DNA from 3 places in the Peribacillus sp. NJ11 genome. Region 2 is predicted to be linked to each of the others. Evidence: riboswitches for the same ligand, from Rfam matches in the RefSeq annotation. Region 2 holds a riboswitch; each other region holds the start of a gene.
The links. A riboswitch is a leader RNA that binds a small molecule or an ion and turns the genes downstream of it on or off. The one in region 2 is predicted to bind S-adenosylmethionine.
Positions count from the first base shown of each region.

Region 1 (10,371 bases), 2.0 Mb from region 2:
TGACACGTAATCCATACTTTGTCAATAATTTCTTGTCTATTTAACCGTGGATAAATTGAATCCTCCGTTAAAATAATTTTAATGTACGTATCCGTTCCACAGCCTCTTCAAGCCGTTCTTCCGAAGTCAGAAGCCCTACCCTGACGTAACCTTCGCCAAATTCACCGAATCCATTCCCTGCGGCAACAGCTACGTGGGCATGCGTTAATAGATAGTCTGCAAAACTCTCGGACGTAAAACCTTTTGGTACCTTGAGCCAGGCAAAGAATGATGCCTCGGGAGCTTTGACATCCCATCCGATTGCCCTCAATCCCTCAATGAAAACATTCCTGCGTCCCTCATACATCTTCACTAACTCATCTACACAGCTCTGCGAGTCCAGCAATGCGCTTGCCGCTGCTTCCTGTATCGCTGGAAAGAGACTAACATAAAGATGGTCTTGCAATAGTTCAAGAGCTTCTATGACACTTTTATTCCCCACTGCAAAACCGACTCTCCACCCTGCCATATTGTATGTTTTCGATAGTGTGTAAATTTCTATCCCTACATCCTTCGCTCCCTCTGCCTGGAGAAAGCTTATCGGTTTTTTTCCGTCGAATCCTATTGCCCCATAAGCGAAATCGTGGACCACGCAAATCGAATGCTCTTTTGCAAAGGAGACGGTTTCATCAAAGAAACTTTCAGTTGCAGAAGCTCCTGTGGGATTATTCGGATAGTTCAAGAACATCATTTTGGCTTTATCAAGCACTTCTTTATGTATGTCATTGTATTTCGGAAGAAAATCATTTTCTTCTGTCAAGGGCATCAGTTCGGTCTTTGCCTGGGCTAAAACGACACCGGAAAGATAATCCGGATAGCCGGGATCTGGAACAAGGATCGTATCACCTGGATTCAATAAACACTGCGGCAGTTCGACAAGACCTGCCTTCCCCCCGAAGAGAATCGCCACTTCACTATTCGGATCCAGCTTGACACCATATTCACGTTCATAAAAGACGGCAGCAGCATCTTTTAAATATTGATGTCCCCGAAACGGCGAATATTTATGATTAATCGTTTTTTCAGCGGCAACCTGTAAACTTTTCACGATATGTTCAGGCGTCGGTTGATCAGGATTTCCCTGGCCTAAATTAATGACATCATGACCCTGCGCCGTAATCGCATTGACTTTTGCGACTAGAGATGCAAAAAATTGCTTGGGCAGTTTTTGAAGTTGTCTGGATTTTTCGAATTGCAACATTTATACACCTTCTCTGAAATTTCTTGAAATTCTAGACACAAATGATATATGTTTATCATAGTCTTGTAAAGCATTTTTTACATGTGGGTTTTAAACGATGAAGTGGAAAATTGCCTGCATTCAATTGGATATTGCCTTCGGGCAACCAGATATCAATTTTCAGGTTGCAGAATAATGGATGGAAATAGCAGCAATGTCCAAACCCGATATCGTTATTTTACCAGAGCTTTGGTCAACAGGATACGACTTGACCAGGTTAAATGAGATTGCTGATGAAGAAGCAGAAAAAACGATTGAATGTTTAAAAGATCAGGTAAAGAAACACCAGTTTCACATAATTGGGGGTTCCGTTGCCAAAAAGCAAGCAAGGGCATCTATAACACCATGATCATCATCAATAAGCATGGAAATCTCATAAAAGAATATGATAAGCTTCACTTATTTCAGTTAATGGATGAACATCATTTCCTGCAGCCAGGTGAAAAAGATGGTTTATTTACTCTTGATGAAAAAATATGTGCTGGATTCATTTGTTATGACATCCGTTTTCCTGAATGGCAGCGAGCCCATACTGTTCAAGGCGCCGAAGTTCTATTCGTAATGGCAGAATGGCCAAAGCCCAGACTCGACACTGGAGAGCCTTATTGATTAGCCGTGCCATCGAGAACCAAGTATATGTTGTAGCCGTTAACCGTTCAGGTTCGGATGTCAATAATATATTTGCGGGTCATTCCTTGATTATTGATCCATTGGGGAATATCATAAGTGAAGCCGGAGAAGCAAAAGAACTCTTGACAGGCACCTTGGACTTCAATAAAGTTACGGAAGCACGGAACAAAATACCCGTATTCGAATATCGTCGGCCGGATTATTATTAATTTTCCCATTGACAAACTATTTAAAAAGTTGATATTATTTTCCCGAAGATTAAAATTTCAGAAAACATATACTCTTATCAAGAGCAGGCTGAGGGATAAAGGCCCTATGAAGCCCAGCAACCGACTGTAATACCATTGTGAAATGGGGCGGATTCACCGCCGGATTATAAAATCCACAGAGCACGGTGCTAATTCCACCAGAATTCATTTTCTGGAAGATAAGAGGTCCGAAGCCAAAACTTCTGCCTCTTTCTATATGAAAGAGGCTTTTTTATTCTTATTTTGAATCTGGAGGGGAAAAGAATGACTCAAAACCATTCAAATTTTAAGAGATTGACAAACGAAACAGCTATAACCCTTGCAAAAAAACTTGGGTTGGTCAATGCGGATGCAAGTTTAAACTGTAAAGAAATCGGCGATGGAAATTTAAATTATGTTTTTCATATTACAGACACAGTCACAAACAAAGGAATAATAATCAAACAAGCGGTCCCTTATGCCAAGGTACTTGGTGAAAGCTGGCCGCTGACATTGAAAAGGGCAGCCATTGAAGCGAATGCACTGATTCATTTCAGAAGCTATTGCCCGGAATTCGTACCGCAAGTCTATTATTCGGATGAACAGCTTGCCATTACAGTCATGGAAGATTTATCGCACTTGAAAATCGTTAGAAAAGGCTTGATCGAAGGCGATCAATATCCATTGCTTTCACAGCATATTGGTGAATATGTAGCGAAGACGGCATTTTATACATCAGATTATCATTTAGAACCATCCGCGAAAAAGGAAGTGGCCCGACATTTCACGAATCCGGAACTCTGCAAAATCACTGAGGTCTTTATTTTCACGGATCCATTTTTTGAGGAACTCCCGGGAGATTTCGAGCTGGAATTGACTGATGCCGCCAAAAATATTTGGAATGATCAAGAAGTGATACTTGAGGTAGCTAAGCTGAAACAAAGCTTTGAAACCGAGCAGGAAGCCTTGCTTCATGGAGATTTACATACTGGAAGTATTTTTGCAAGTGAAACTGAAACAAAGGTTATTGATCCGGAATTCGCTTTTTATGGGCCCGTTGGTTTTGACCTTGGTCAATACACCGCCAACCTTCTCTTTCAGGCAATTACACGTAATGGCGTTGGAAAGGAAGAGATTTTCTCACACCTTCATGAATTTTGGAATGCCTTTGAAGAAACTTATACCGAATTATGGGAAGGCCAAAATAAAAGCCCATTCCGCCATGTGAAAGGTTATCTGCCTTATTTACTGACAAAATTCAAAAAAGATGCATTCGGTTTTGCCGGCTGTGAACTGATTCGGCGAACCATTGGCCTTTCCCATGTTGCCGATTTAAACGTCATTGAAAATAAAGATACAAGGATCGCTGCCAAAACGGCAACATTGGAAATTGGTGCATTTTTAATTAAAAAACGAGAAGAATTGGATGTTCCAGCTGTCATTGAAGCGTTGAAGCAACGTACACTGCCATCTTATTCAACCCTTTAAAAGGAGACCTGCACATGACTACACTAGCACCCTTACCATATTCGGTACAATGGGATGATACCCATATTACATTATTAAATCAACAAGCCCTTCCTTCCATAACTGAATTTATTGAACTTCATTCTGTTGATGATGTATATGACAGCATATTGACATTAAAAGTTCGTGGTGCCCCAGCAATTGGACTGACGGCAGCATTTGGTGTTGCACTTGGTGCCAAACAGGAAACAACCGCTGAATTAGGGGAATTCAAGAAAAATGTAACGAGGCATATTGAAAAACTCGCTTCTTCACGGCCAACTGCAGTCAACCTTTTTTGGGCGTTAAGGAGGATGGAGAATACGTTGAAAGCAGCGCAAAGCATTTCAACTGCCAAGGAAGCACTTGTATCGGAGGCCCAAGCCATCTTTGCTGAAGATGAAGAAATGTGCAGGAAAATCGGGGAACATGGTTTATCCTTATTCGCTAAAGGAGATTCCATCCTAACGCATTGCAACGCTGGAGGGATTGCCACAGCCCGTTATGGAACAGCCCTGGCTCCCTTCCACCTGGCTAAAGAAAGGGACTTTCCGCTAAAAGTGTACGCTTGTGAAACCAGGCCTGTCCTGCAAGGGGCGCGTTTGACGGCTTGGGAATTGATGCAAGCGGGGGTTGACGTCACCTTAATTTCTGATAATATGGCCGCCCATACGATTCACCAGAAACGAATAAATGGAATTATAGTCGGGGCCGACAGAATTGCGGCTAATGGAGATACAGCCAATAAAATCGGGACATTGGGATTGGCCATTTTAGCCAAGCACTTTGGTATCCCTTTTTATGTGGCGGCTCCATCAAGCACCTTCGACCTTTCAATCCAATCCGGCACATCCATCCCGATCGAAGAACGGCATGAAGCGGAAATCACTTTCATTCAAGGTGTAAGGATCGCCCCGGAAAACGTGAAGACTTTCAATCCAGCCTTTGATGTTACACCGAATCATCTAATTACAGGCATCATTACAGAAAACGGCATCATAACACCGGATTTCATCAAAAACATTCCGGATTTCGTTAAATGATCCAAGTTTTATTGGTGATAAAAAACGAGAAGGATTTCGTATCCGTCTCGTTTTTTAATGATGATCAATTATAATTATTCTTTCGAGGTCTATTATGAAATAATCTAAGTGATACGAATCTATTTACTAATTAAATCCCTATGTTTTCGATAACAAAAGATATTGGACATTCTTATTATTTTGAAAAGAACTCCTGAAGTGCTTTCTTATTTTTAGTGTAGTCCATTTCCAAAACGGCTCCGGCCTGGGGATATATTTCATCCTTAAAGCTTCCTTCCACTGGAATCCTTAAGGTTTCGACGGTTTCCGGTGTATGGAAGACGGCTTTTGGACCCATTTCCATTATCGTTTTCAGCCCAATATCTGTATCCAAATACGAGAGCCCTTGTTCTATTATACTAGGAAGGGCTGCCATCCCTTCGAAGGTTGAGATTTGATTTATAAACGCTGTTTTTAATTGAACCATTACTTCTTGTTGACGTTCAACCCTTCCAAAATCACTTTCATCATCATGTCTAAAACGGACATATTTCAATATTTCCTCACCATGTAAAACATTTTTGCCAGTGCTTGCTTGAATGCTCATATCATCAATAATTTCTTGATCCACATCCACCGCTACTCCTTCAGGGGCAAGCAAGTCGACCATCTTCACAAATCCCTGAAAGTCAATTACTGCCACATGATCGACCTTGACATCAAAGTTTTCCTGTATCGTTTTCTTGAGCAGTTCCCTTCCACCATAATAATAAGCGGCATTTATTTTGTTATATCCTGGTTTATACCCAGGGATTTTTACATAACTATCACGCATGATGGAAGCTAGCTTCAGTTTCTCCTGCTCAGGAAAGTATTTTGCCAGTATAATCGCATCTGATCGAGATTTTTCCTCTCCTCTGGTATCAACACCTATAATCAGAAATGTTTTCACGCTTTCCTCGTTCTCTTCTTCGGTTAGTTTTTTTTCCGTACCTGCATTTCCATTTTGTTTGGGTAAAGGGGCATAGGTGCAGCCTGCCAGAATCAAGATCAATAGATATATGAACAGTACCTTTTCTTTCATTACCTCACCTCATCGGAAATTTACCCATATTTTCTGCCTAATATTGGAATTGTATGCATTAAACGACAAAAAAGCCTGCCAACTATAATCGTTGGCAGGCTTTTCGGGCAAAATCATTTATTTGATTTCTTTCTTTAATACTTCTACCGCTTTTTTAACTTGAGTGTCGTTTTTAAGGATTTTCTCCCGGATGACCTGCATCAATTTAACGGTAGTATCGTCTTTTATGGTGCCGGTTTCTTTAATTTTTTGTTCCCTTTGGAATGCTATTACCGCATTTTTTGTTGCTTCATCAAAGAATCCATCTATCTTCCCTGGATCATGTCCTGCTTCCTTCAGCATCTCTTCAGCAGCTTTCACTTCACTTGAAGAATCCGATGCTTTCAATTCCTTATCAGGCGAAATGTACGGAAGGTTGGCATAATCAGGCAGCTTCACATTAATATCAGGCTTGATCCCTTTTTTATGAATCCAATTGCCTTCAGGCGTCAACCATTTAGCTGCCGTGTATTTGAAGTTGGATCCATCTTTAAAGTCTTGGGCAGTCTGAACGGTCCCTTTGCCAAATGATTTGACACCAATCAAAGGAATGTCTGCTGATTCACTGACAGCCGCTGCAACAATTTCAGAAGCGCTGGCACTTCCATCATCAATCAACACGACTACCGGGATCTTCAGCTCTCCATCATTCTTCGATTTATAGACTTCTTTTTTCCCGCTGCGATCCTCTACTTGAAGGACCACTTTCCCATTAGGTATGAACAGGCTTGCCATTTCTATTGCTTGGTCAAGCAGTCCCCCTGGGTTTCCACGCAAATCCAATACCAGACCCTTCATATCCTTCTTCGACATTTCTTCAAGCGCCGTTTTCAGCTCTTGGACTGTATGTTCGGAAAAACTGGTCACTTGGACTTTTGCAACTCCATCATCAAGCATTTCCGCATACACTGTTTCAATCGGAATTGTGTCACGTTTAATGGTGAGTTCAATCGGTTCCGATTCACCAGCTCTTGAGATGGATAAATTCACTTTCGTTCCCTTTTCGCCCCTGATTTTCAGGACAGCTTCAGAAGAGCTTAGTCCTTCAACGCTTTTACCGTCGACACTTAAAATGATGTCATTCGGTTTTACACCCGCTTTTTCGGCTGGGGACCCTTTTATCGGTGAGACGACCATGATTTTTTCATCCTGTTCCTGAATCTCAGCACCGATTCCTTCAAAAGATGAAGAGATGCTCTCATGGAAACTCGATGCTTCCTTTTTATCCATATAGGCAGAGTAGGGGTCATCCAATGATTTGATCATTCCATTAATTGCCCCGTCAACCAGCTTGTCTTGATCAATCTCTTCATAATAGTTATCTTTTATCGTATCGTATGTAGAATACAGCTTTTCAAATTCCGGATGTTTATCCGGTGCTAATGACTCTACTTTTTCATTTCCAAAGGTCAAGGCTATTGTAGTAATCCCTGCAGTTAGAAATATGACTAGGAAAATCCCCATAATGAACGTAAACTTCTTTATTTTAATGAATTTCCCTGCCTCTTTTGGCTGTTGTTGATTTTCTTCTTCCACTGAAGCCTCACCACTTTCATTCTTCATGACGATATAAACGGTTTCTTTCTATTTTATCAGTTTTCATGCCAATCGAAAAATAATAGTTATCAAAAATAACAACTTACCGATCATATGTATTTTTTTAACCCTTAGCAAACGTTAAATCTAGGGTACCCCTTAAGGCGAGACATTACAAAAATGCGGATACCAAGGAATAAATGAGCCTGTATCCCACCCTTCATTATACAGCATCATTTATTCCTGGTCACCCGCCTGTCATTAACATCCAATTATCAGTCTTGGATAGCTGCTTCCAAAGCCACTTCAACCATTTCGTTAAAAGTTGACTGGCGCTCATCCGACGTCGTTTCCTCACCGGTTAAAATGTGATCGGAAATGGTTAATACTGATAAAGCTTGGCGTCCAAATTTAGCAGCAAGCGTGTATAGGGCCGCTGATTCCATTTCTATCGCAAGGATTTGGTATTTTGCCCATTTTTCCAATTCACTATTATCGTTATAAAACTGATCGGCCGTAAATACATTCCCGACCTTCAATTGCATGCCCTTAGCCGTGCCCGCGTCATAAGCTTTTCTTAATAATTCGAAATCTGCGGTTGGAGCAAAGTCCACCCCGCCGAAAGTCATGCGGTTCATTTGGGAGTCGGTGGAAGCACTCATTGCAAGGATTACATCCCTGACCTTTACGTCTTTTTGGATGGCTCCTGCAGTTCCAACGCGAATCAGCTTCTGAACATTATAGCTATTCATCAATTCATTTACGTAGATGGAAATGGATGGAACACCCATGCCTGTGCCTTGGACGGAAATTCTTTTCCCTTTATATGTCCCTGTGTATCCAAACATATTCCGAACTTCATTGTAAAGTTTTGCATCCTCTAAAAATGTTTCAGCAATATATTTTGCACGCAATGGGTCTCCAGGTAGTAAGACCGTTTCTGCAATTTCATTTTCTTTTGCACCAATATGTATGCTCATACAACTATTTCCTCCTTAACTTGTGGTTGGAATGATATACAAAAACTACTATACCATATCAACCACAAGTTAGGAAAATTGAACCTGATCCAATAACCAACCTGATAAGGAAACTGGAAATCGTGAAAAGACTTTTGGCACCCCTCCTAAGAACCGCAAACAAAACGGCGGAGGCCCGCCGTCTTTTTTTAATTGTTTTTAAAATTAAGGGAAAGGAAGCTGCTAACCGTCTTATGACTGGTTACTCATCGACTTCTTCATCAATTATGCATTTTTCAAGAAGATATTCGAATGTGATGTCAGCAAGATCTTCAACTTCAGCTTCTGTTGGAAGATAGCCCCGTCTTATCAATTCTTGAAAAAAGAATTCCGCTATCTCTTCTGTATCAATAAAAACCTCAATTTCTCGCAAATCATCGCCCCCTTATTTAAAGGTCTATGAATGTGTAGAGACAAATATGCCAGTAAGGCATCCCTTAATGGAAAATCATATGAAGGGCCTATATTTACCATGTTCCATTGGTGGCCAATTTGAATGGTAGCTTTTTTAGGTAATTTGGAAATTGTCCTTTAAAAGTTTGGGATACCTTTTCACTTCGTTTGCTTCTTTTTATGATCTGGATAAATTTCCTCTGCAGCTTTTTCAATTTTAGCAAGGGCGATCTTCATGATATGACGATATTCATCATCGCCAAAATGTTCGTAGAGCTTACAATAATCATTATATAAATCCAACAGTCCATCAATCATTTCCTTTTTTTCACTTTTTGTCATTGTCATTTCTCGCTCACCTTTACCAGGGTTGTATTGTTTAGCAATGATAGCAAGCTCATTATTCTTTTTAGGAAGGAGCAGGCCCAACTTTTTAATGATCCCATCTGCACGTTTAGCATCGGCTATCAAAGTCAGTTCTTCTTCATGCGCTTCAAGCCATTCACCATCCGAGATTCTTGATAACTCATAGATTACATCCTCCCAGGCATTTTCCTTATAGCGCCAAATTTCCGTTCGATAGCCGATAATCTTGAAATAATCCTGTTCATATCCATCCACCTGGACCAAGTCACCTAATAAATATTTATATTCAATGTCGATTTGTTCTTTTGGATAAAGGATTTCTCCTTCGTATTCATTTATCGATTGCAATGTTTTTTCGATATAAAGACCTTCACTATAGTTCACTTCATACACATAAGCACCATCGAGAAATTTAACATCGGTTATATTCCCGACTGTCCCATACATTGTTATTACGACTGTATCGCCTAATTTAAATTTCGGCTGTTTTTTTTTGCCCATAAGAGACATCCCCCAATATGGTCCTTATCGTTTGATTAGTAAATTATATGCATAAACAAACAGGGAGGTTAATGGAAATGAGAGGGCATTTTACTCATTTAGATAAGGAACTTGCTCATTTATTAAAGGGCAACGAAAATCCTTGTTCCTTTATCTACAACCAAAAACCGTCTCATTTAATGAGACGGTTCGCAGTAGGGATAATGAGCGTCACTTTCGTTCCTTCGTCATGTACACTCTCAATTTGGAATTTCCCTTTTAATTCCTCCATTATCTGAATGCAGGTCGCTACACCTAGGCCGTTTCCATCCTGTTTAGTGGTATAAAAGGGCATGCCGATATTTTTTAAATTCTCGGGACTGATGCCTTTTCCATCATCTCTGATCATTAATTTTACATATTGGGAAACGGCAGTCAGATCCAGTTCAATCTGCCCTCTTGCTTCGATGGCTTCACAAGAATTATTCAAGACATTCAAGAGAACCTGTCTTAACCGGTTTTTGTCTGAAAAAACAATGACGGATTGTGTCACTCCGTTCATTATTCTTACGTGAGAACTCGGATTTGAAGAAGTATAGGTATCTATCATTTCATCAAGGAAATCCTTTAAATCCATTTTCTCCCATTCCAATTGATGGGGTTTTGCCAAATCAAGAAGTTGAGTCACGAATACATTCACCCGATCCACTTCATGAAGCATGACATCACTATATTTTTCTATTAGTGTTTTATCATGATCCTGACTCTTCAATAGTTGGAAAAAGCCCTT
Region 1 is NZ_JAUCFO010000001.1:3,479,698-3,490,068, reverse strand. Features, by position in the region: gene QUF86_RS17280 (pyridoxal phosphate-dependent aminotransferase) at 68-1,240, opposite strand; partial or broken gene QUF86_RS17275 (carbon-nitrogen family hydrolase) at 1,419-2,118, shown strand; SAM riboswitch class I at 2,190-2,343, shown strand; gene mtnK (S-methyl-5-thioribose kinase) at 2,422-3,624, shown strand; gene mtnA (S-methyl-5-thioribose-1-phosphate isomerase) at 3,639-4,685, shown strand; gene QUF86_RS17260 (LCP family protein) at 4,861-5,748, opposite strand; gene QUF86_RS17255 (lmo1851 family serine protease) at 5,866-7,323, opposite strand; gene deoD (purine-nucleoside phosphorylase) at 7,599-8,303, opposite strand; gene QUF86_RS17245 (YozD family protein) at 8,545-8,715, opposite strand; gene QUF86_RS17240 (hypothetical protein) at 8,895-9,602, opposite strand; gene QUF86_RS17235 (ATP-binding protein) at 9,775-10,371, opposite strand, start outside.
Region 1: it holds a riboswitch for S-adenosylmethionine, as region 2 does, so the genes downstream of both, mtnK (S-methyl-5-thioribose kinase) here and QUF86_RS26690 (methionine ABC transporter ATP-binding protein) in region 2, are expected to answer to the same signal.

Region 2 (10,371 bases):
AAGAACCGACCAGAGTCAGCTGATAGAAAAGCTGGTATCCACAGACAACATGAAAGTGATCTCCTTCGATTATGGAAACAGACTGTCTGATGAAAGCTTCTTTTATTAGACTGAAGGATTGGCACCACATTATGTTTAATGATAGGTGCATAGAGAAAAGGGTGATTTGAAACAAGCAATGTTATGATTTGATTCCTTTATGTATTAAAAAGCGATGGGGAAAAACCCCATCGCTTTTTCAGTCCATGGATGTGCTTGCGTGGGTTGTGAGGACTTCAAGGTTTTCCATGGCTGCTGTCACTTTTTCCCGGTTAATATCAGGGAAAAGAAGATGGATGCCTTCCCCTTCTTTGACAGAGTGGGCTGCAATCTCTTGAAGTTCCGCCCTATGTTCAACCGTCAGACCAATATCAAACAATGTCATAGGCAGTTTAAGCACCTGGTAGAATGGAAGTAATTGTTTGATTTCTGAGAATTTCCCTTCCAACATAAGCTGGACTAAAATGCCATAAGCCACTTTTTCCCCGTGAAGTAAATGATGAGTTTGCGTAATGGAAGTCATGCCATTATGAATGGAGTGGGCACCGGCAATGCGCAGGTACTGGTCACCAAAGCCGCCAACTAGACCACTGGTGATGATGTTCGTTTCAATTACACGCTTTAGTGCGTCTGTCCATTTGCTCTTTTCCAAATCCGCTAGGGCTTCCTCGCCATATGTCAATAATACTTCCTGACATTGCCTTGCGGCCATATGTGCCAATTCAATACAAACGGACTTTGTGGCAAGTTTTTCGACCAGTGCATTGCCCTCATACCATTTCGCCAATGTATCGCCGATTCCTGCCCGTAAATAGCCAATAGGCGAATCCAATAGAATTCCCGGTTCGATAAATAACATCCAAGCGCTTTTTTCATGAATATCATAGCGGACATAGGAACCATTATCATCATAAATGACACTTAACGGTGTCCAGGCAGCGCAGGTGGAAGCCAGGGTTGGAATGAGGATGATTTCCTTTTGAAGCGAGTTTCCGGCCGATTTGGCGAGATCGAGCAGCTTACCGCCCCCAATGCCGATTAATGCATCCACACCTTGTTCAAGAGCTGACTTCTTGACGCGTTCAATTTCCGGGTCACTGCATTCCCCGTCGTATGTGAAAAAAATCGTCTCAATATTTTCGAAAGAAGGAAAAAATGGTTCAGCAACTTTCCATGATTTTCTTCCATGAATAACGAGCACTTTACGAATGTTCGCTTTACTCAGTTTTGCTTCCAGTGTTTCAAGGACATTAGCTTTACAGGCATAATAGGCTGGGCCGCTGCGGACTTCCAGTAGGGTATTCATATTCGTTCTCCTTAATGTAAAGGCCTGTTTCCCTGAAAAGGGAAAGCAGGCCTCGATTATTTGATCATTTCATCCAATCTGGTTTTCCGAATCCGACAAATTTGCTATCAATCACTTTTTCAAACTGGGCGGATTCCACTACTGATTTAATATCCTTGGCAAATTGAGCGTCTACATCTTTTGTATTCACTGCAACAACGTTTCGATACATATCTGGCATCTTTTCTAAAACAAGGGCATCCTGGAGGTCCATTTTCGCTGCGAGAGCGAAATTACCAGGGACAGCTGATAGGTCAACACTGTCTGTTGCGCGGGGCAATTGAGCGGATTCCAATGGCTTAAATTGGATGTTTTTTGGATTTTCCGTTACATCCTTTTCAGATATTTTTAAAGGGTCGACATCTGGGTCAACCTCAATCAATTCTTCATCCACCAGCACTTTAAGTGCACGTGCAAGGTTAACCGGATCATTGGGCAATGCAAGGGATGTACCGTCTTTAATTTCTTTCAACGATTTATATTTGTTCGAGTATATGCCCATTGGTGCTGTTGGAACTATGATAAGGTCGGAAAGCGTTAGATCATTTTCTTTAGCGAAGTTATCCATGTACACTTTATGCTGGAATAGGTTGGCGTCGATTGAGTTGTTGCCAAGCGACTTATTCGGCTGGATATAGTCGGTGAACTCTACGATCTCTATTTTGTAACCGAGATCTTCCAGACCTGGCTGGATTGCTTCTTTAACCATATCGGCGTATGGCCCGGTAGTCGCCCCGATCTTCAATTCTTTTTTGTCTTCAGTTTTTGGGGATGCATCATCGCTTCCGCAAGCTGACAAGCCAAGGGCAAGTGCACAGACTGATAATAACGAAGCTATTTTCTTCATTTGAAATTCCTCCTGAAATGATATGTATTGAATCATTGAAAAAATGACTGATTCTATCGTTTGTTAACTAAGTATGAGGCTTTGTCACCAACCATTTGAATGATTTGTACAAGGCAGATCAACACGACGATCGTCGTGATCATGACCGTGTTGTCATAACGGTAATAACCGTACCTGATGGCCAGGTCACCAATTCCCCCTCCGCCGATTGTCCCTGCCATTGCTGAGTAACCGATCAGTGAAATGGTCGTTAATGTCAGCCCCTGAATGATTCCCGGTTTTGCCTCCGGAAGAAGTACATCTTTAATGATCATCCATGGAGTGGCCCCCACGGCAATTGCAGCTTCAATCACTCCTTTGTCTATTTCACGTAATGCCGATTCCACGATCCTTGCAAAAAAAGGTATCGCGGATACGGACAGGGAAACAGAAGCCGCTCTTGGCCCTATCGTCGATCCAGTAAGCAGTTCCGTTAAAGGAAGGAGGGCGACCAAGAGAATGATGAACGGGATTGAACGGACAATATTGACTGCGAAACCGAGTGATCGATTCACGACGCTATTTTCAAAGAATAAATTCCTGGTTGTCGTAAACAGCAATACTCCAAGTGGTAAACCTATCAAAAGGGCTACCGCAAGGGAAACGCCGACCATATAAATCGTTTCAAGAAAGGCTTTATTAAGATCAGGTAAAATATTGACGATGGAATCAAGAAATGACATGTTTTAACACCTCCACAGAACTGGAACGATTTTTTATATATTCCAATGCCGAATGAATTTCAGCGGCCTCACCGATTAACTCAATGATCAAGATGCCTAAAGGGACATCCTGAATATACTCAATTTTACCGTGCAGGATATTCCCCTTTACTGAATGGGATTGGAGAGCGTCGGAGAGAATCGATTCACCGGCGGTTTGCCCTTCGAATTGAATTTTAATAATCGTTCCTTTACTTCCCTCAATCAAATGTGAGGGAAGTTCGAAATCCAATACACTGCTGATGAATTGCTTCGTTAACTCCTGCTTTGGCTGTGAAAATATTTTATAAACGGAACCTTCTTCAATTACCCGTCCATCCTGCATGACGGCGACTCGGTGGCATAGTTCTTTGACCACTTCCATTTCATGTGTAATCAACACGATGGTGATCCCGAGCTCCCTGCTTATCTTTTTTAATAACTGTAAAATCGCTTTTGTTGTTGTTGGATCAAGGGCTGAAGTCGCTTCATCACATAACAGTACGGTGGGGTCATTTGCTAAGGCCCGGGCTATGCCGACCCGTTGCTTCTGTCCACCGCTAAGCTGTGCCGGATAGACATCTTTTTTATCACTGAGCCCTACGATTTCCAGCAATTCCAATACACGTAACCTGATGGCGTCCTTCGATTGATGCGCGGCCTTTAAGGCGAAAGCGACATTTTCATAAACGGTTTTTGAACTGACCAGGGAAAAGTGTTGAAATATCATTCCGATTTTTTGACGTTGTTTACGAAGCTCTTTACTTGATAAAGAGGTTAAATCAATGCCGTCAATGATGATATTTCCGGCTGTCGGACGTTCAAGCAAATTCAAGCAGCGGAGTAATGAGCTTTTTCCAGCTCCGCTGTAGCCGACAATTCCATACACTTCGCCTTTTTGAATGGTTAAAGATACGTTATCCACTCCGATAACTCGGTTTTTCTTCGTGATGTATTCCTTTCGGACTGAACGGATTTCAATCATGATCCTTCCCCCTTAAACATAAAAAACTGCCTCTATCATTCAGAAAGAGGCAGCGAAATTATATCTCGTCTTATCTTTCAGAATGCAAACATTCTGCAGGAAGTGGCACCGTTCCCGAAGGGCGGTTGCCGGACATCACAGGGCCTGATCCCTCCGTCACTCTTGATAAGTAAACTATTATTTTAGAATATTTCAAGTTTTATAATATAATCTATAATATTTGTAAAATTCCACAATGTCAATCGTTTCTGTGATTTGGTGATGGTTTTTTTCGATAATGTTCCGTGCGGTTCATTAAAACCATTCCTGTCAAAAGGGCTCTTAGTCAATAATCCGTCTTTTATATCCAGATATTCCATTATTTCCTTGTCAAAAGGGTAAAGAGATAATACATTTATTATAATAAAGTGAAAAAGGGAGAAAAAACTATTTTTGTACAATGATGGGGTGGAAATGCATGATAGAGATTAAGACGGTAAATGATGTGGTTTGTGTGCACGGGACTCCTGACGGGGTCAAGTCGGGGATGAGTGTTTATGTTTTTTTAACGGATGGGCTATTGATAGATACTGGCGCACAGATTTTATTGGAAGGACTTATTCCATTCTATGAGTCCGCAGACTTCGAAACAGTTGCCCTGACGCACTATCATGAGGACCATACGGGAGGCGCTGCCTGGATAAAGGAACATAAAAAGGTTCCGATATTCATTCATCCGATGTCGGTTGATACTTGTGCGAAGGATGCTGAATATCCTGAATATCGTAAAATGTTTTGGGGAAAAAGAGACGCCTTTAAGGCTGAGCCGCTAGGCAAGGCCATTCATTCCCGCACCCAAACGTGGGAGCCGATTTTTACCCCTGGTCATGCGAAGGACCATATGGTGTATTTGAATCACAGCACTGGCATGCTCTTTTCTGGAGACCTTTTCGTAACACCAAAAACAAAGCTTATCTTACGGGAAGAGTCTGTCCCGATCATCATCGATTCCATAAAAAAATTACTCCGATATGACTTTGGGGAAGTGTTTTGCTGCCATGCTGGGCATGTGCCTGACGGAAAGGAAATGTTTCGAAATAAACTCGATTATTTGGAAAACCTCCAAGGTGAAATTTTACGCTTACATGATCAAGGGCATACAGTCCATGAAATCCAGCAAGTCGTTTTACCGAATCGCTATCCCCTTATCGAGATATCTGGACATGAATGGGATTCAGAGCATATCATAACTTCGATATTAAACGAAAATGTTTTGAATGCCAGGGATAATGGAACTATTTGAATATTAACAATAGATATTGAAAGGACGAGCACTGATATTAATGCTTTTAGCATAATATCAAATGCCTACGGGGGATAGAGTGCGGGAATTGGAAAAAGGCAAGAAGACAGCATGTTGTAATATTTAATTTGCACTCAAACAACTTCCATCCGGGAAGTTGTTTTTTTATGGAGGGGGTGCTTTTCATAAAAAAACATTTGTTAGTGGGGAATATGACGCATGAACGAAAGTTCACTTTTTTTAAGTGGAGCTCCCCAAAAAGAGAGCCCACGAGTGTTTATTTATTGATATTGGGATCTGTTTCATCATAAAAATCATGTGCTTCCTCGATGTTCTGAAGGTTAGCGACTTCATACACATTTCCGCCTGCCATTCCTTCATTGATGATTCGGTCGATATCGAGGAAAACGGAATCCTTGCCATCATATTCGGTATCCTTCAAAAATGTCATTTTTTCTTTATCCAAAATAAATCCCTCCTAGCTTTTTCTTTAGTTTAGGCAAAGGAGGGATTTTTATTCCGTTCAGAGGGTTAATGAATGAAAAAGGGGAAAGGGCTCAATCATATACATGGTAGACCATTAAGTCATGGATCATGCTTTTGAGTTGGGTTTCATCTGTTTCGGAAGGTGGGTTGGCTGTCCATTCGATGGATCCATCTTTATGGTACAAGGCTTTGATTGCCTCCTTTTTGAAATAAAATGAAATTTTCCATCCTGGCAGATTCTTATGCAGTGGTGCCCACTGAAAATGGGTGATCATATGTATAACCTCCATATATGCTGTCTTTCATTTCATTATAATGTAAAACGGCAGCTGGAGGTGTCATTTTATTGTCAGGTTGGAAAAAGTCAATTCAATGAAAAGATTTTTTAAATGCAAAAGCCGGTTAGCTTCAATTTCCTCTTCATCGAACTGCATGGGCTTTGAGTTCACTTCGTATATGAAGAGCGAACCCGATTCATCTTCCCCTATATCAATGGAAAATTCTCCGAGAAACCCGATTTTTTTCGAAAGAGACTCACCGCATTTTTGGGCGATATTCGCTAATTTTTGATTTAAGCTTCTTGATTGCAGGTCTTGATAAGGAAAAAGCTTACCCCCTCGGGGAGTGTGGGTGGTGATTTCCTGAGTTTGTGACATCCTTACTGCTTTGCCGGTCACTTTATAAAAACCTTTTTCATAATGGACGAGAATCCTGTAATCGTAACGATGACCAAAAATTTTTTTCGGTATGATCGCCTGTTGAGCAAGGTAGCTTCTTTTTAATAAATCCCTTTTTTTTGTTTCCCAGAATGAAGTGAAATCCGGAAAGGACTCACTATGCTTTAGGCTATTGAAAAAAAGTGTCCCATCAGGATTTTTGATGATGGTATAAATGCCCTTCCCTTGGCTTCCTTTGCATGGTTTAAGGTAAATATGCCTGTGGGTTTCGAGGAAAGCATCCAAGCAATCGCTGTTCCGCAGGATCATGGTGGGGGGGAGGTGAGTGGTGAGGGCCCCGTCTTCCGTTAATGCTTCGAACATTACATATTTATCTATAAAACAAGGGTTGAAAAGGTTAATTCGATATTCTTTAAAGTGGTTGATGAGACTCTGGAATTCTTCTGAAGCCTCATAGCCCCTCGATGGGATACGGTTATAGACGATGTCAGGGAGCGGCATCTTACACTCGATCCATTTGTTTGAAGTGGAGGAAAAAACATACCCTCTCAACGACTCGGAATGCAGGGCATTTCCTGTGAATGCATAAATCAAAATCCCGTGTTTCAATAAATATAAGGATAGGTCCCGAAAAAGGGTCAGGTTTCCACCCAAACCTGATTCCTTTTTGGGATTGGAAACAGTCAGTATTCCGACGACAAGCATCCGGTTACCTGGAAATATGGTGATAGGAATTAGGGGGTGATTCGAATGGTCCTTTTTATAGCTGATCTCCTCTTTGGCAGACCCGGCGAAAAGATCCGCATTCTCATGAGTGTGGTGCCAATTTTCAGTGCGGATATCGTAAAAAATGTTCATCGCGGCACACTGATTGATTTCGTAATCGTCTGTTCCGTAAGATAAATGGCATAATCAAGGCTGAGCTTTCTGGTCAGCAATTCGAAATCCTTGAGTTTTGGATGGGAGAAGATGGAACGTCCAGGTTTGGAATTGGCTTCAAACATCCAAACCTGCCCTTTTTTATCCAATCCAAAATCAAATCCTATTTCTGCAATGATGCCGTCCAAGTTCTTTTCTATACTGTCACTTAGAATCAGTGCGGCTTCCGATAGCTTTCGTTCGACTTCTTTCGCTTCATCGTCATCTCCAAACAATTCGGCGACCGTTTTGATGACACCCCCGCTTTTAATATGGGTCGTGACGCTACCGGCACCAGCGATTTTTGCTGCAATCGCGGACACCTGCCATTTTCCATTACTGTCCTTGTTCGTATGGACCCGGAAATCCACTGGACGTTTTTCAGATCGAATTAATGGGATCCCCTGCTGCACGATAAGGTTCTCAAGCGGCCGGTCGTGAAAAATATGTTTAACAATGGCTTCCAAAGTGGAAAACTTTTGCAGTTTATTTTCTTTTGCTTCATTTGTATAGCGGCAATAGTAAACATCCTCATGCTTATCATAAAGAATTTGGTGAATCCCTAGACCGAGGCTGCCGTGAATGGGCTTTATATAAACTTGACGGTAATGGGAAAGAAGGGTTTCCACCACGGACATGGATTGAAATGGATACGTTTCCGGCAAATAAGGCAGTGCCCGCTCATCTGCGCATAACCTTTCATTTACATCCCATTTATTGAAAAAACCAGGATTATACCATGGAATGGTATATTCTTTTTGAAATTTCTGCTTCACTTCTTTAGGTCCATCGCGGTTTTCCGTCAACCGGTTTGGGAGACGGTCATAGATGACATTAGGAAAAGGAAATTCATTAATGTGCCAGTCATCGTTATCAAACACATAACCTTTGATTGTCTCCTCATCCCAATTGATTACATTCTCTCCAAAAACAAAGGGGATACAGCCTGTGGTCCTGCTAAGCGAAAGGAGCTTTGCGAAAAATTCCGTTCTCTCCCCTAATGGTTTGTTTGAAAGGCCGGTGAATCCTGAGGAAAAGATTCCGACAAGCGGTCCGATATGGATGCTCTTGCCGTATATGAATAAATGAAGGGGAATATCGGTATGATCGAATATAAGCGATTCCGCAAGACTTTCCGATAGGACGATTGATTGATTGACGGCCGGGTTTTGTTTGACGATGGCAGGACATGAATGTCGTCCGAAATAAATTAATTCAATCTCTGCCAAATCTCCAAGCTCTGAAGGATAGTAGAGAACATTGCCAGGGGTAGCGGCAATTTCGGCAGGATAAGTCTTTCTCACTTTCTATTCACCTGCTTTCTGAAGATGTTCGGCTAAATACTGGCTATATTGAAACGGTGCGCGATGAATATCTTTCATGGTCTCCGGCTGAAGTGCCTGAATGATTTTCCTTCCAGGCTTCGAGTTAATATCCATTATCCATATTTGGCCTTTTTTATCGATGCCTAGATCAATCCCCAACTCGAATAACCTTTCAAAGACAGCTTCGGTTTTTACGGGCAGGGTGCGAAGGATATGCTGAATCTTTTGTTCGACAGCATTCGAAAACGTTTCCGGGTTCCTTTTGTTGAAAGTATCCAATGAAATGGCTTCCCCGCCTGTGGCAAGATTTGAGGTAATTCCGTCCTTTTGTCCCGTACGAATTCCGCGTCCCCGTTCCATCCATTGATTCTTCTCGTTTTTTTGAAGTAAAATCCGTAAATCGAATGGCTCGTTATTTTGGTTGCGAAGTTCCAAATATGGCTGGCAGAGGTAACGGTATCGATTTAATAAATGCTGCAGCCATTTGTTAAGCTGAGATTTGGAGGGGAATTGGCGGTCATATTTGGTGCCCTTTTTCGTCATGGATACCAAGGTCCCGTCTTCGGTTTTTGAAAGAAGATAGATTCCTGTACCACCTGCACCGAATTCAGGTTTGATGATGATTTTATCCAGGCGTTCCAAATGACCGGTAATATCTTCAGGTGTCGTCACTTTTACGGTCTCTGGAAAAAATGCCTGTAGGTGTGGATGGTTTTTTAGGATTTGGTACACTTCCCACTTACCAGGAAGGCCCAGCCCTAAGAAATTCGAGTTTTCTTTTAACCAATCGATTTTGTGTCGTGTTTCCGTAGACTCACGGACTAATCCGTGAAAACAGCGATCATATACAAAATCAGGTAAATCAAAAGATGTGGTGATCCAAGTTTCGTTCTCGGAATCAAAACGCTCGCCACGCACTTTTTTCAGATCCATATCAATATTTTCCGGTGAGAATTTACAAACTTTCATATTAAATGATTTAGCGTTTTTGGCTATTTCGGTGAAGTAGTTGTTTTCATGTGTATCCGACGCGGCCATTAATCCTATTAACACGTGCTAGCAACTCCTTTTATCGATGGTTTTCGCGGTTAAGGGCAAGCATGAAATCTATGATGGATTTTACTGATGGACGAAACGTTTCATAGTTGCCATGAAATTTTTTCGAAGGTTTTGAATTCACTTCGATGATCCATGGATGGGTATCGGTATCCAGTGCTAAATCGATACCTAGCTCACCGAATGAATCGTCATGGTTTTCGACCAAGGCCTGGGCAGTGTTGTTAGCCAGCCGTACGAGCTTTTGATATATGCGGCTGGCGTCCTGAAGGTCAAATGCTTCCTTTAGAAAATCCGGCCCATTTTTCATCAATCCGCCTTGTGCAAGATTGGAAACGATAGTACCAGGGTCCCCAATCCGGGCAACCATTGATGAAACTTTCCATTCAAGCTGATCGTTCCGGTGAAGAAGTATGCGGAAATCAACTTTTCTCTGATCGGTTTCGAATAGGGAAATACCTTTTTGAAGAATAAAGGCTTGTTTTCTGGAAAATATTTTTAAGGTTTCGTACAACTTTTCATCCGTATCAGCAAAATGTACATCCTGGAGATGTCCGGATTGCTCGATTTTCCATTTTCCAGCCACTTGCGTTAATCTGCAAATATTCCTGCCTTGGCTGCCTGATGCGGGTTTAAAGTAGATTACCGAATGCTTTTCTATAAATGTCAAG
Region 2 is NZ_JAUCFO010000001.1:5,449,633-5,460,003, reverse strand. Features, by position in the region: gene QUF86_RS26710 (NAD-dependent epimerase/dehydratase family protein) at 1-90, shown strand, start outside; gene QUF86_RS26705 (iron-containing alcohol dehydrogenase family protein) at 239-1,345, opposite strand; gene QUF86_RS26700 (MetQ/NlpA family ABC transporter substrate-binding protein) at 1,410-2,231, opposite strand; gene QUF86_RS26695 (methionine ABC transporter permease) at 2,285-2,953, opposite strand; gene QUF86_RS26690 (methionine ABC transporter ATP-binding protein) at 2,940-3,956, opposite strand; SAM riboswitch class I at 4,024-4,128, opposite strand; gene QUF86_RS26685 (MBL fold metallo-hydrolase) at 4,414-5,238, shown strand; gene QUF86_RS26680 (hypothetical protein) at 5,516-5,704, opposite strand; gene QUF86_RS26675 (YheE family protein) at 5,796-5,999, opposite strand; gene QUF86_RS26670 (YheC/YheD family endospore coat-associated protein) at 6,063-7,259, opposite strand; gene QUF86_RS26665 (YheC/YheD family endospore coat-associated protein) at 7,256-8,623, opposite strand; gene QUF86_RS26660 (YheC/YheD family endospore coat-associated protein) at 8,627-9,697, opposite strand; gene QUF86_RS26655 (YheC/YheD family endospore coat-associated protein) at 9,714-10,371, opposite strand, start outside.

Region 3 (10,371 bases), 3.9 Mb from region 2:
CTGTTGGCTGTTAAACGAATTTTGCTGTTCCATCATTCTACCTCCTTAAGTGTTCTTTAAACGAACTTAATTTTCCCTTAATGAAATTTATTTATTCTTGATTCTAAATATCTGAAAAATGAATTAAATGGTAAAATAATCTTGTGCATCTATTTTCCAAAATGATTTGGAGGGGAATGCAGATGGAAGGAATATTGAAAAATCTATTTCTTTTTTTATCAAAGAACAAAAGCATGACAAAGGCAGCGAAAAAATACGGGCTGCGGTTTGGTGCATCTCGTTTCGTGGCAGGAGAATCATTGAATATGGCATCTGGTGTGATTTCAGATCTAAACCGGAAAGGGCTTGCTGTTACCCTTGATTATTTAGGTGAATTCATTGAAGATGAACATGAAGCAGGGAAGATGGCAGATGAGTGTATCGAAGCGATTCGCATGATTGGCAGAAATCAACTGGATTCACAGTTATCCCTGAAGTTGACCTCGATGGGCTTGGATGTGTCCGAACGGGTCGTAATGAATAACATGCGGAGGATTTTGGATGAAGCTAAAGCCCATCAGGTTTTCGTGACGCTTGATATGGAGGATTTTCCGCGCTGTCAGCCAACTTTGGTTGTATTCAAAAACCTAAAGTCTGAATATAATGAATTGGGGACCGTAATCCAAGCTTATCTGTATCGGACTGAGAAGGATATTGAGGAGCTGGATGCATACCATCCGAATCTAAGACTTGTTAAAGGAGCTTATAAAGAACCAAGGGAAGTGGCTTTTCCAGAGAAAAAAGATGTGGATGAGAATTTCAAGAAAATTATCAAGCAGCATTTGCTGAATGGCAATTATACAGCCGTTGCCACACATGATGATAAAATCATTGATTATACGAGGGACTTGGTCAAAGATCAGGGAATTCCCCATGACCAATTTGAATTTCAAATGTTATATGGCATACGCAATGAAAAGCAGCTTGAGCTTGCTGAAGAAGGATATAAGGTAAGGGTATATGTTCCTTATGGTACGGATTGGTATGGATATTTCATGCGCCGCCTTGCGGAGAGACCGGCCAATATTGCTTTCGTTTTAAAAGGCCTATTCAAGAAATAGGAAGCGAGAGCCGCCCCGGATAAGGGACGGCTGCTCAAATTAAGAAGGTTTTATTTTTTAAACTGATTGTTCTGGCTGTTCACTTTATTGATTCCATGTTGACGTTCAGCGCCAGGGCCGGCATTGCCTTTAACGCTTGCTGCACTTACGGCTGCTTTAGAAGGATTATCTTTACGCTTCATTTTATAAGTCACCTCCTGCACGGTTATTTTTTACTGAACGGCGGAGAAATAACCAAAGGAATTTGGAGAAAAAAATATTTTTTTTACTGTTTAATCATTGCGGAATTTCCAAATATATTCTATATTAGTAATAAGAAAAAATATTCAAAAAATTTTTGGATTAAAAATGAATGAGCATTCATTCAATACATTGCGTAAGGGGGATATGAACTTGGTTCGACAAATACGAAAGGCTGCTGTTCTAGGGTCAGGAGTTATGGGATCAGGGATTGCTGCACACCTTGCTAACATCGGCATTCCGACTTTATTATTGGATATTGTACCTCGTGAGCTCACTGAGGATGAAAAGAAAAAGGGTCTTACATTAGATAATAAACAAGTGCGTAACCGCATTAGCCAAACTGCGATTACTAAACTTTTAAAACAGAAACCAGCTCCGCTTTCAGCTAAGGGAAATATTGCGTTGATCGAGGCGGGAAACCTGGAAGATGATATAAGCCGTTTAAAGGATGTCGATTGGGTCATCGAAGTGGTCGTTGAGAAACTTGAGGTTAAGCAAAGTGTATTTGCCCAGGTCGATCAGCATCGTAAACCAGGAAGCATCATTTCATCGAATACATCCGGAATTTCAATAGAAGCGATGGCAGAAGGCCGTTCGGAGGATTTTCAAAAGCACTTCCTGGGAACCCACTTCTTCAATCCACCGCGTTATCTTAAATTGTTGGAAATCATCCCTACTGAAGCAACTTCACCAGAAGTGCTCGAATACATGAAACGATTCGGCGAAGATGTACTGGGGAAAGGTGTCGTCGAAGCCAAGGACACGCCAAACTTCATCGCAAACCGCATTGGCACTTATGGTTTATTGGTCACTCTCCGGGAAATGCAAAAAGGCGGATACAGTGTCGGTGAAGTCGATTCGGTTACAGGACCGTTGATTGGAAGGGCAACCAGCGCGACTTTCCGGACACTTGATGTAGTTGGTCTGGATACCTTTGCACATGTTGCCAAAAACGTATATGACCAGGTGGATGGAGAAGAAAAAGAAGTTTTCAAAATTCCTGATTTCATGAATGAAATGCTTAAGAATGGGTGGCTCGGAAGCAAGTCAGGACAAGGGTTTTTCTTGAAAAAAGGCAAAGAAATCCTTGAACTGAATCCCGAAACGCTTGAATATGATGCACGAAAAAAATTAAAAGCGCCGTCCATTGAAATGGCTAAACAGGCCAAGGGCTTGCCAAATAAAATGAAAGCGCTTGTTTATAGCGAAGACCGTGCTGGCCAATTGCTTTGGAATGTGCTGAATCCGGCGCTTGTGTATTCTGCCCAACTGCTTGGGGACATTGCAGATGACATCGTGGCAATCGACCAAGCGATGAAATGGGGATTCGGATGGTCCACTGGTCCATTTGAAACCTGGGATGCGATAGGTGTAGAGAAATCGGTAGCCCGTCTGGAAGCGGAAGGCATCACCGTTCCGCAATGGGTAAAGGATATGCTCGCCAAGGGAATCACTTCTTTCTATAAAGAAGAAAATGGCATAGTCCACTATTATGATAATGGTGAATATAAAGAAATTGTCGAAAATCCTAAGGTGATCAATCTTAAAGCAATCAAGAAGCAAAAAGGCGTAATCAAGAAAAACAGTGGTGCAAGCTTGATAGATATCGGCGATGGAGTGGCCCTTCTTGAATTCACTTCACCGAATAATGCAATCGGTCTGGATATCATGCAAATGATCAATGCGGCGGTCGACGAAGCGGAAGCGAATTATAAAGGCCTTGTCATCGGAAACCAAGGCAAGAATTTCTGTGTAGGCGCCAATATTGCAATGATGTTGATGGAAGCGCAAGATGACAATATTTTTGAACTCGATATGGTCATCAGCCAATTCCAAAAGGCGATGCTGAAAATTAAGTACAGTGCAGTTCCTGTAGTGGTTGCCCCGTTTAATATGACACTTGGCGGGGGTGCTGAAGTATCCCTTCCGGCTGCGCGCATCCAGGCAACGACTGAAACGTATATGGGACTGGTGGAAGCTGGTGTAGGTTTGATCCCAGGCGGCGGCGGGACTAAAGAACTTTATGTGAAGACATTGAGGAATATGCCGAAGGGTGTCGACTTTGATTTACAGAAAGTGGCCAACCAAGTATTTGAAACGGTTGCCATGGCAAAGGTTTCAACCTCCGCTGAGGAAGCACGCGGGAATAATTTCCTTAATTCATATGATGGAATAAGTGTGAATGCGGATCATCAACTATATGATGCGAAGCAGGCTGTCATTTCCATGTATGAACAAGGTTATACCGCTCCTGCCCGCACAAAGATTCCTGTCGTTGGTGAAACGGGATATGCCGCACTTCTCTTAGGGGCGGAATCCATGCGCCTTTCTGGATTCTTATCCGATCATGACCTTGTCATAGCCAAAGAGCTTGCATACGTCCTGGCAGGGGGGAAACTCCCGTTTGGCACGGAAGTAGATGAACAGTATATCTTGAACCTGGAAAAACAAGCGTTCCTAAAACTGATTTCGATGCCGAAATCTCAAGCAAGGATGCAGCACATGCTCGTTAAAGGGAAACCACTCCGTAATTGATGATTAGATGAAGATATGGCCAAACCGATAAGGAAGATTAATAGATCGATAGCTTAAAAATGAGTAAGGGGGATCCTCATGAAAGAAGCGGTAATAGTAGCTGGAGCAAGGACTCCGGTAGGAAGAGCGAAAAAAGGTTCTCTAGCTAATGTACGCCCTGATGATTTAGGGGCACTTGTTGTAAAGGAAACGTTAAAGCGTGCAGGGAATTATGAAGGAACCATCGATGACCTGATTATCGGTTGTGCAATGCCTGAGGCGGAGCAAGGATTGAACATGGCGCGTAACATTGGAGCGTTGGCAGGGTTGCCTTATACAGTACCAGCCATAACCATTAATCGTTATTGTTCAAGCGGGTTGCAAAGTATTGCTTATGGAGCGGAAAGAATCATGCTCGGCCAAAGTGATACAGTCATTGCAGGCGGAGCGGAATCCATGAGCCTTTTACCAATGATGGGTCATGTAACGCGTCCGAACGCGAAACTTGCGGAAACAGCCCCGGAATATTATATGGGTATGGGTCACACTGCTGAAGCCGTTGCAAAAAAATACGGGATTTCCCGTGACGATCAAGATGCATTTTCTGTACGAAGTCATCAAAAGGCGGCTAAGGCCATTGCAGAAGGAAAGTTTTCGGATGAAATCGTACCGGTTGACGTAACCCTTCGCTCAGTGGGTCCAGATCTTAAATTAAAGGAACAATCATTCACATTCTCACAGGATGAGGGGGTTCGTCCAGGTACGACTGTTGAAGTGCTGAAAAAACTAAGACCTGCATTCGCAGTTACAGGATCCGTAACAGCAGGGAATTCATCACAAACGAGTGATGGAGCAGCCGCGGTCATGGTCATGGATGGGGAAAAGGCCTCTTCATTGGGGATGAAACCGATTGGTAAGTTCCGCTCCTTTGCTGTAGCGGGGGTACCGCCTGAAATTATGGGGATCGGACCGATTGCAGCCATTCCTAAAGCTTTGAAACTAGCAGGCCTTGAGTTATCCGATATTGGTTTATTTGAATTGAATGAAGCCTTCGCTTCCCAATCCATTCAAATCATTCGTGAGCTGGGGCTGAATGAAGAGATTGTCAATGTAAATGGCGGAGCCATTGCCTTAGGCCATCCACTGGGATGTTCAGGAGCAAAATTGACATTAAGCCTGCTTCATGAAATGAAGCGCAGAAACCAACAATTCGGAGTTGTGACAATGTGTATCGGCGGCGGAATGGGCGCTGCTGGAGTATTTGAATTATTAGCGTAATTCAATCCCTTCCGGAAGCTGTCAACATGCTTCCGGCGGTTTAACTTTCATAAATCACTTAGGAGGAAAAAACATGTCCAATCAAACAACAGATAACCTCATTAAAGGCGGAGCCTTTTTAGTAGAAGATATTACGTATGATCAAGTGTTTACACCGGAAGATTATTCCGAAGAGCATAAAATGATTGCCAAAACTTCAGAGGATTTTGTGGTGAATGAAATTCTGCCGCAGGTTGAACATTTAGAAAACCATGAATTCGACCGTTCTGTAAAATTACTGAAGCATGCAGGTGAAATCGGTTTACTTGGTGCTGACGTTCCTGAGGAATACAGCGGATTGGGTCTTGATAAAGTCAGTTCGGCATTAATTACAGAAAAAATGGCACTTTCAGGCGGCTTCGGAATTACGCATGGTGCACACGTAGGTATCGGATCTTTGCCAATCGTATTATTCGGGAATGAAGAACAAAAGAAAAAATATCTCCCTTTACTGGCAACGGGTGAGAAAATTGCTGCATATGCCTTAACGGAACCCAGCTCAGGTTCAGATGCCTTGGGGGCAAAAACGACTGCGAAATTGAATGCTGAAGGAACACACTATATTTTAAATGGTGAAAAACAATGGATTACAAATGCAGGTTTTGCAGATGTCTTCTGTGTATACGCCAAAATCGACGGCGAACAATTCTCTGCTTTCATTGTAGAGCGTGATTATGAAGGTGTATCGACTGGTGCTGAAGAGAAGAAAATGGGCATCAAAAGCTCATCTACACGTACATTAATCCTCGAAGATGTTCATGTACCCGTTGAAAACCTTTTGGGTGTAGCAGGAAAAGGGCATGTCATTGCTTTCAATATCCTGAATATTGGCCGTTATAAATTAGGCGTGGGTGCTGTCGGCGGATCTAAACGTGCCCTTGAGATTACAGCTGCTTATACGAATCAACGCCAACAGTTCAAAACGAAAATTTCCGATTTTAACTTGACGAAAGAAAAACTTGCAACAATGGCGTCTAAAATTTATGCAGCAGAAAGCTCTGTATACCGTACTGTTGGCCTTTATGATCAAAGGCAAAGCAAATTGACGGATGAGCAAGTGAAAGATGGAAAATCAATGGCAGCTGCAATCGCTGAATATGCAATTGAGTGTTCATTGAATAAATTCTTCGCTTCCGAAGTATTGGATTATGTTACGGACGAAGGCGTACAGCTTCATGGCGGTTATGGATTCATGCAGGAGTATGAAATTGAAAAAGCATATCGTGATTCCCGTATTAACCGGATTTTTGAAGGTACAAATGAAATCAACCGATTGCTTGTACCGGGAACTTTCCTGAAGAAAGCACTTAAAGGGGAATTGCCGCTTCTTCAAAAGGCTCAAGGCCTGCAAGAGGAATTAATGATGATGATGCCGGAAGAACCTGGCGATGAGCCATTGGCACAAGAAAAAATGCTTGTTAGAAACGCTAAGAAAATCGGTATTTTGGCAGCTGGCCTTGCTGCACAGAAATACGGCAATAAGCTTGATCAAGAACAAGAAATCCTCTCCAACATTGCTGATATAGCATCCCTTGCATATGCAGCTGAATCCGTGGTATTACGTACGGAAAAAGCAATTGCGGCTACAGGACTGGAGAAGAACAAACAAAAAGTGCTTTACACGGAAATTTTCGTTCAGGAAGCTTTCAATGAAATAGAACAGCATGCAAAGGAAACGTTAATTGCGGTGGAAACAGGCGATACCCTTCGCATCATGCTTTCTTCGCTTCGCAAGCTGACAAGACACAATCCAATCAATGTCATTGCGAAAAAACGTGAAGCTTCCGTTAAGGTAATCGAAACGGAAAAATATGCACTTTAAGCAATGAATCAGAATCTGTAAAGGGAATGCCCGTAAAGGCATTCCCTTTATTTCCTTTGATGAAATTGCATTGGAAATTCACAAGACATTTCGTTGTATTGCGTGGTGAAAACGGGTATTCTATTGATAGGTGGTGAAATGATGGGCTTAACATTATATTGGTACCCAAAATGCGGCACATGCCGTAATGCGAAGAAGTGGCTGGATAATCATGAACTGCAATATGAAGCGATTCATATAGCGGAAAATCCGCCTTCGCGAACTGAAATTGAACAACTATATAAAATCAGTAATTTGGAGTTGAAGAAGTTTTTCAATACTAGCGGTCAAAAATATCGGGAGCTGGGCTTAAAGGATAGGCTGAAAGAAGCTTCTGAAGCAGAGATGCTTGATATATTGTCCACAGATGGCATGCTTCTGAAAAGGCCGATTGTTACGGATGGTACCAAAGTGACGGTAGGATTCAAAGAAGAGCAATTCGAACAGGTTTGGAACTGAAATTTTACAAAATATTTGGTTAATTCCTTACTTAAACAATAAATCTACCTTATAATGGAATAGATAAAATAAGATGTACATATGGAGGGTTTATAATGACAACAACACCAAAAGAACTTCGTTACACTAAAGAACATGAATGGGTAAAAACCGAAGATGGAACAGTGCGCATTGGAATTACAGCTTTCGCCCAGTCCGAGCTAGGGGACATCGTCTTCGTTGAGCTTCCAGAAATCGGGGATGAACTGAAAGCGAACGAACCATTTGGAAGTGTTGAATCCGTTAAGACCGTTTCTGAGCTGTATGCTCCTATCAGTGGCAAGGTTGTTGAAGTAAACGAAGACTTAAGTGACAACCCTGAATATGTAAATGAATCTCCTTTTGAAAAAGCATGGATGATTGTGCTTGAACCATCAAATAGCAGTGATATTGAAAACCTGATGAGCGCTGAGGAATATGAGAGTTTGATTAACGGTTAAAAACGAAGAAGAGGGGGGACTGAAAAGGCCTGCTCTCTTTTTCATTTTGTACAATCATAGTTGCGCACATAATTCGTGAGATGGAGTGATGACATGGAATGGGGCGAATTCGATAAAGTGATCATTGTAGAAGGCAGTTCCGATAGAAGAAAAGTTGCCTCCGTTTTAGATGAAGATGTGGAAATTAGATGTACGAATGGGACCATATCATTAACTAAGCTTGATGAATTAGTGGATGAATTGATGGACCGTGATGTTTATCTCCTTTTTGACGCAGATGAATCAGGAGAAAAGCTGCGGAAGCAATTCCGAAGGGAAATGCCGGAAGCGAACCACCTGTATATTAATAAAATGTACAAAGAAGTGGAGAGCTCACCTGAACATCATATCGCAACTGTGCTTCTATCTGCCAATATGAATGTTAAAATGAAATTTTTAAGTCAAAGGGTGAACGACTAATTGATTCAGGAATGGAAAGAAGAAGAGTGTAAGCTTGCCGTTGAACAAGGGGAAACATTTTGCTTATATTTATATACGCCTTTATGCGGCACCTGTCAGGTGGCTTCCAAGATGCTGACGATATCCATGGAACTTTTCCCGGAACTGAAGGCAGGTAAAATGAATATGAATTATGTTCAAGCGATTGCCGAATCATATGAAATAGAAAGTGTCCCGTGTTTATTGCTTTTCAAAGAAGGGCAGCTGCACAAAAAAATATATGCCTTTCAATCCGTTCCTTATTTGTATGGATTGCTTAAGGAGATCAGCTAAGAAACCAATCAGAAATGGATTGGTTTTTTTAGTTGTGGACATGTGGCGGCCAAACCGGAATTAAACAAAGAATATTCTAACAATTCATTGACTGGTTAATTCTAAAATGTTATATTTTGTATTAAGAAAGCATCTGAATTTAATAGTTCTTATCAAGAGTGGCGGAGGGACTGGCCCGACGAAGCCCGGCAACCGGTATAAATTTATATACGGTGCTAATTCCAGCAGAGTGTTAGCTCTGAAAAGATGAGGTGCGTTATTAAAACCTCTTCTTATGGAAGTGGTTTTTTTGTTTATGAAAGGCCCGGTTTCAATTTAATTCCTACTAAATCCATAGAGAAAGAGGAGAAATAGTATGTCAGAGAAAAAGTTACGTTTCGAAACATTGAGTGTTCATGGCGGTTTGCAAGCTGATGAAACAGGTGCACGTGCAGTCCCGATCTACCAAAGCAATGCATACTTGTTCAAAGACACTGACCATGCAGCGAATTTATTTGGTTTAAAGGAGAATGGCTATATATATACACGACTACATAATCCCACGGTCAGCGTTTTTGAGGAAAGAATGGCCTTATTGGAAGGCGGTATCGGCGGATTGGCAACAGCAAGCGGAATGGCTGCCATCTCACTGTCAATCTTGAATATTGCCGGTGCAGGGGATGAGATCGTTTCAGCCTCCACTTTATATGGCGGTACGTATAATCTTTTTGAAAACACTCTTCCTAAATATGGGATTAAAGTGAAGTTCGTTTCTCCTGATGACCCTGAAAATTTCAAAAGGGCGATTACGCCAAGAACTAAAGCCATATTTGCCGAAACGATCGGAAATCCAAGTTTGAGGGTCCTTGATATTGAAGCGGTAGCCGACATTGCCCACGATGCCGGGATACCTTTAATCATTGATAATACCTTCGCTACACCGTATCTATGCAGACCAATTGATTTTGGAGCGGATATTGTCATCCATTCCGCTACAAAATGGCTTCTGGGAAATGGAACCACCTTAGGCGGTGTCATCGTGGATGGCGGGAAGTTCGATTGGAACTCGCCAAACTACCCTGGCTTTACGGAGCCTGATCCAAGTTACGACGGTCTGGTATACGCCGAGGCAGTTGGACCAGCCGCTTTTATAACGAAAGCCCGAGTGCAGTTACTTCGTGATTTAGGCCCTGCGCTAAGTGCCCAAAGCGCATTCCAGTTTACGCTTGGACTTGAAACGCTGCATGTGAGGATGAAAGAGCATCTTTCGAACACGAAGTCTGTACTTCAATATTTGAAAAATCACCCTGCCGTGACTTGGGTTTCGCATCCTGCTAATGAGGATCATCCCGATAAAGCCCTTGCGGATAAATATTTGCCTAAGGGAGCAGGATCTGTTGTGACTTTTGGAATAAAGGGAGACCGCGAAGCCGGGGCGAAACTTATCAATTCGGTGGAATTATGGTCCCATGTAGCGAATGTAGGGGATGCGAAGAGTTTAATCATTCACCCTGCCAGTACGACCCATCAGCAATTGAATGATGCAGGTCTGGCGAAAGCTGGTGTGCGTGCTGATCAAGTCCGTTTATCCATTGGGATTGAAAATGTAGAGGATTTAATAGAAGATTTGGAGCAGGCAATTGAAAAA
Region 3 is NZ_JAUCFO010000001.1:1,581,343-1,591,713, forward strand. Features, by position in the region: gene QUF86_RS07705 (hypothetical protein) at 1-33, opposite strand, end outside; gene QUF86_RS07710 (proline dehydrogenase family protein) at 183-1,100, shown strand; gene QUF86_RS07715 (YuzL family protein) at 1,151-1,282, opposite strand; gene QUF86_RS07720 (3-hydroxyacyl-CoA dehydrogenase/enoyl-CoA hydratase family protein) at 1,488-3,878, shown strand; gene QUF86_RS07725 (acetyl-CoA C-acetyltransferase) at 3,957-5,135, shown strand; gene QUF86_RS07730 (acyl-CoA dehydrogenase family protein) at 5,209-6,996, shown strand; gene QUF86_RS07735 (arsenate reductase family protein) at 7,138-7,494, shown strand; gene gcvH (glycine cleavage system protein GcvH) at 7,590-7,973, shown strand; gene QUF86_RS07745 (toprim domain-containing protein) at 8,067-8,432, shown strand; gene QUF86_RS07750 (thioredoxin family protein) at 8,433-8,744, shown strand; SAM riboswitch class I at 8,891-8,997, shown strand; gene QUF86_RS07755 (O-acetylhomoserine aminocarboxypropyltransferase/cysteine synthase family protein) at 9,100-10,371, shown strand, end outside.
Region 3: it holds a riboswitch for S-adenosylmethionine, as region 2 does, so the genes downstream of both, QUF86_RS07755 (O-acetylhomoserine aminocarboxypropyltransferase/cysteine synthase family protein) here and QUF86_RS26690 (methionine ABC transporter ATP-binding protein) in region 2, are expected to answer to the same signal.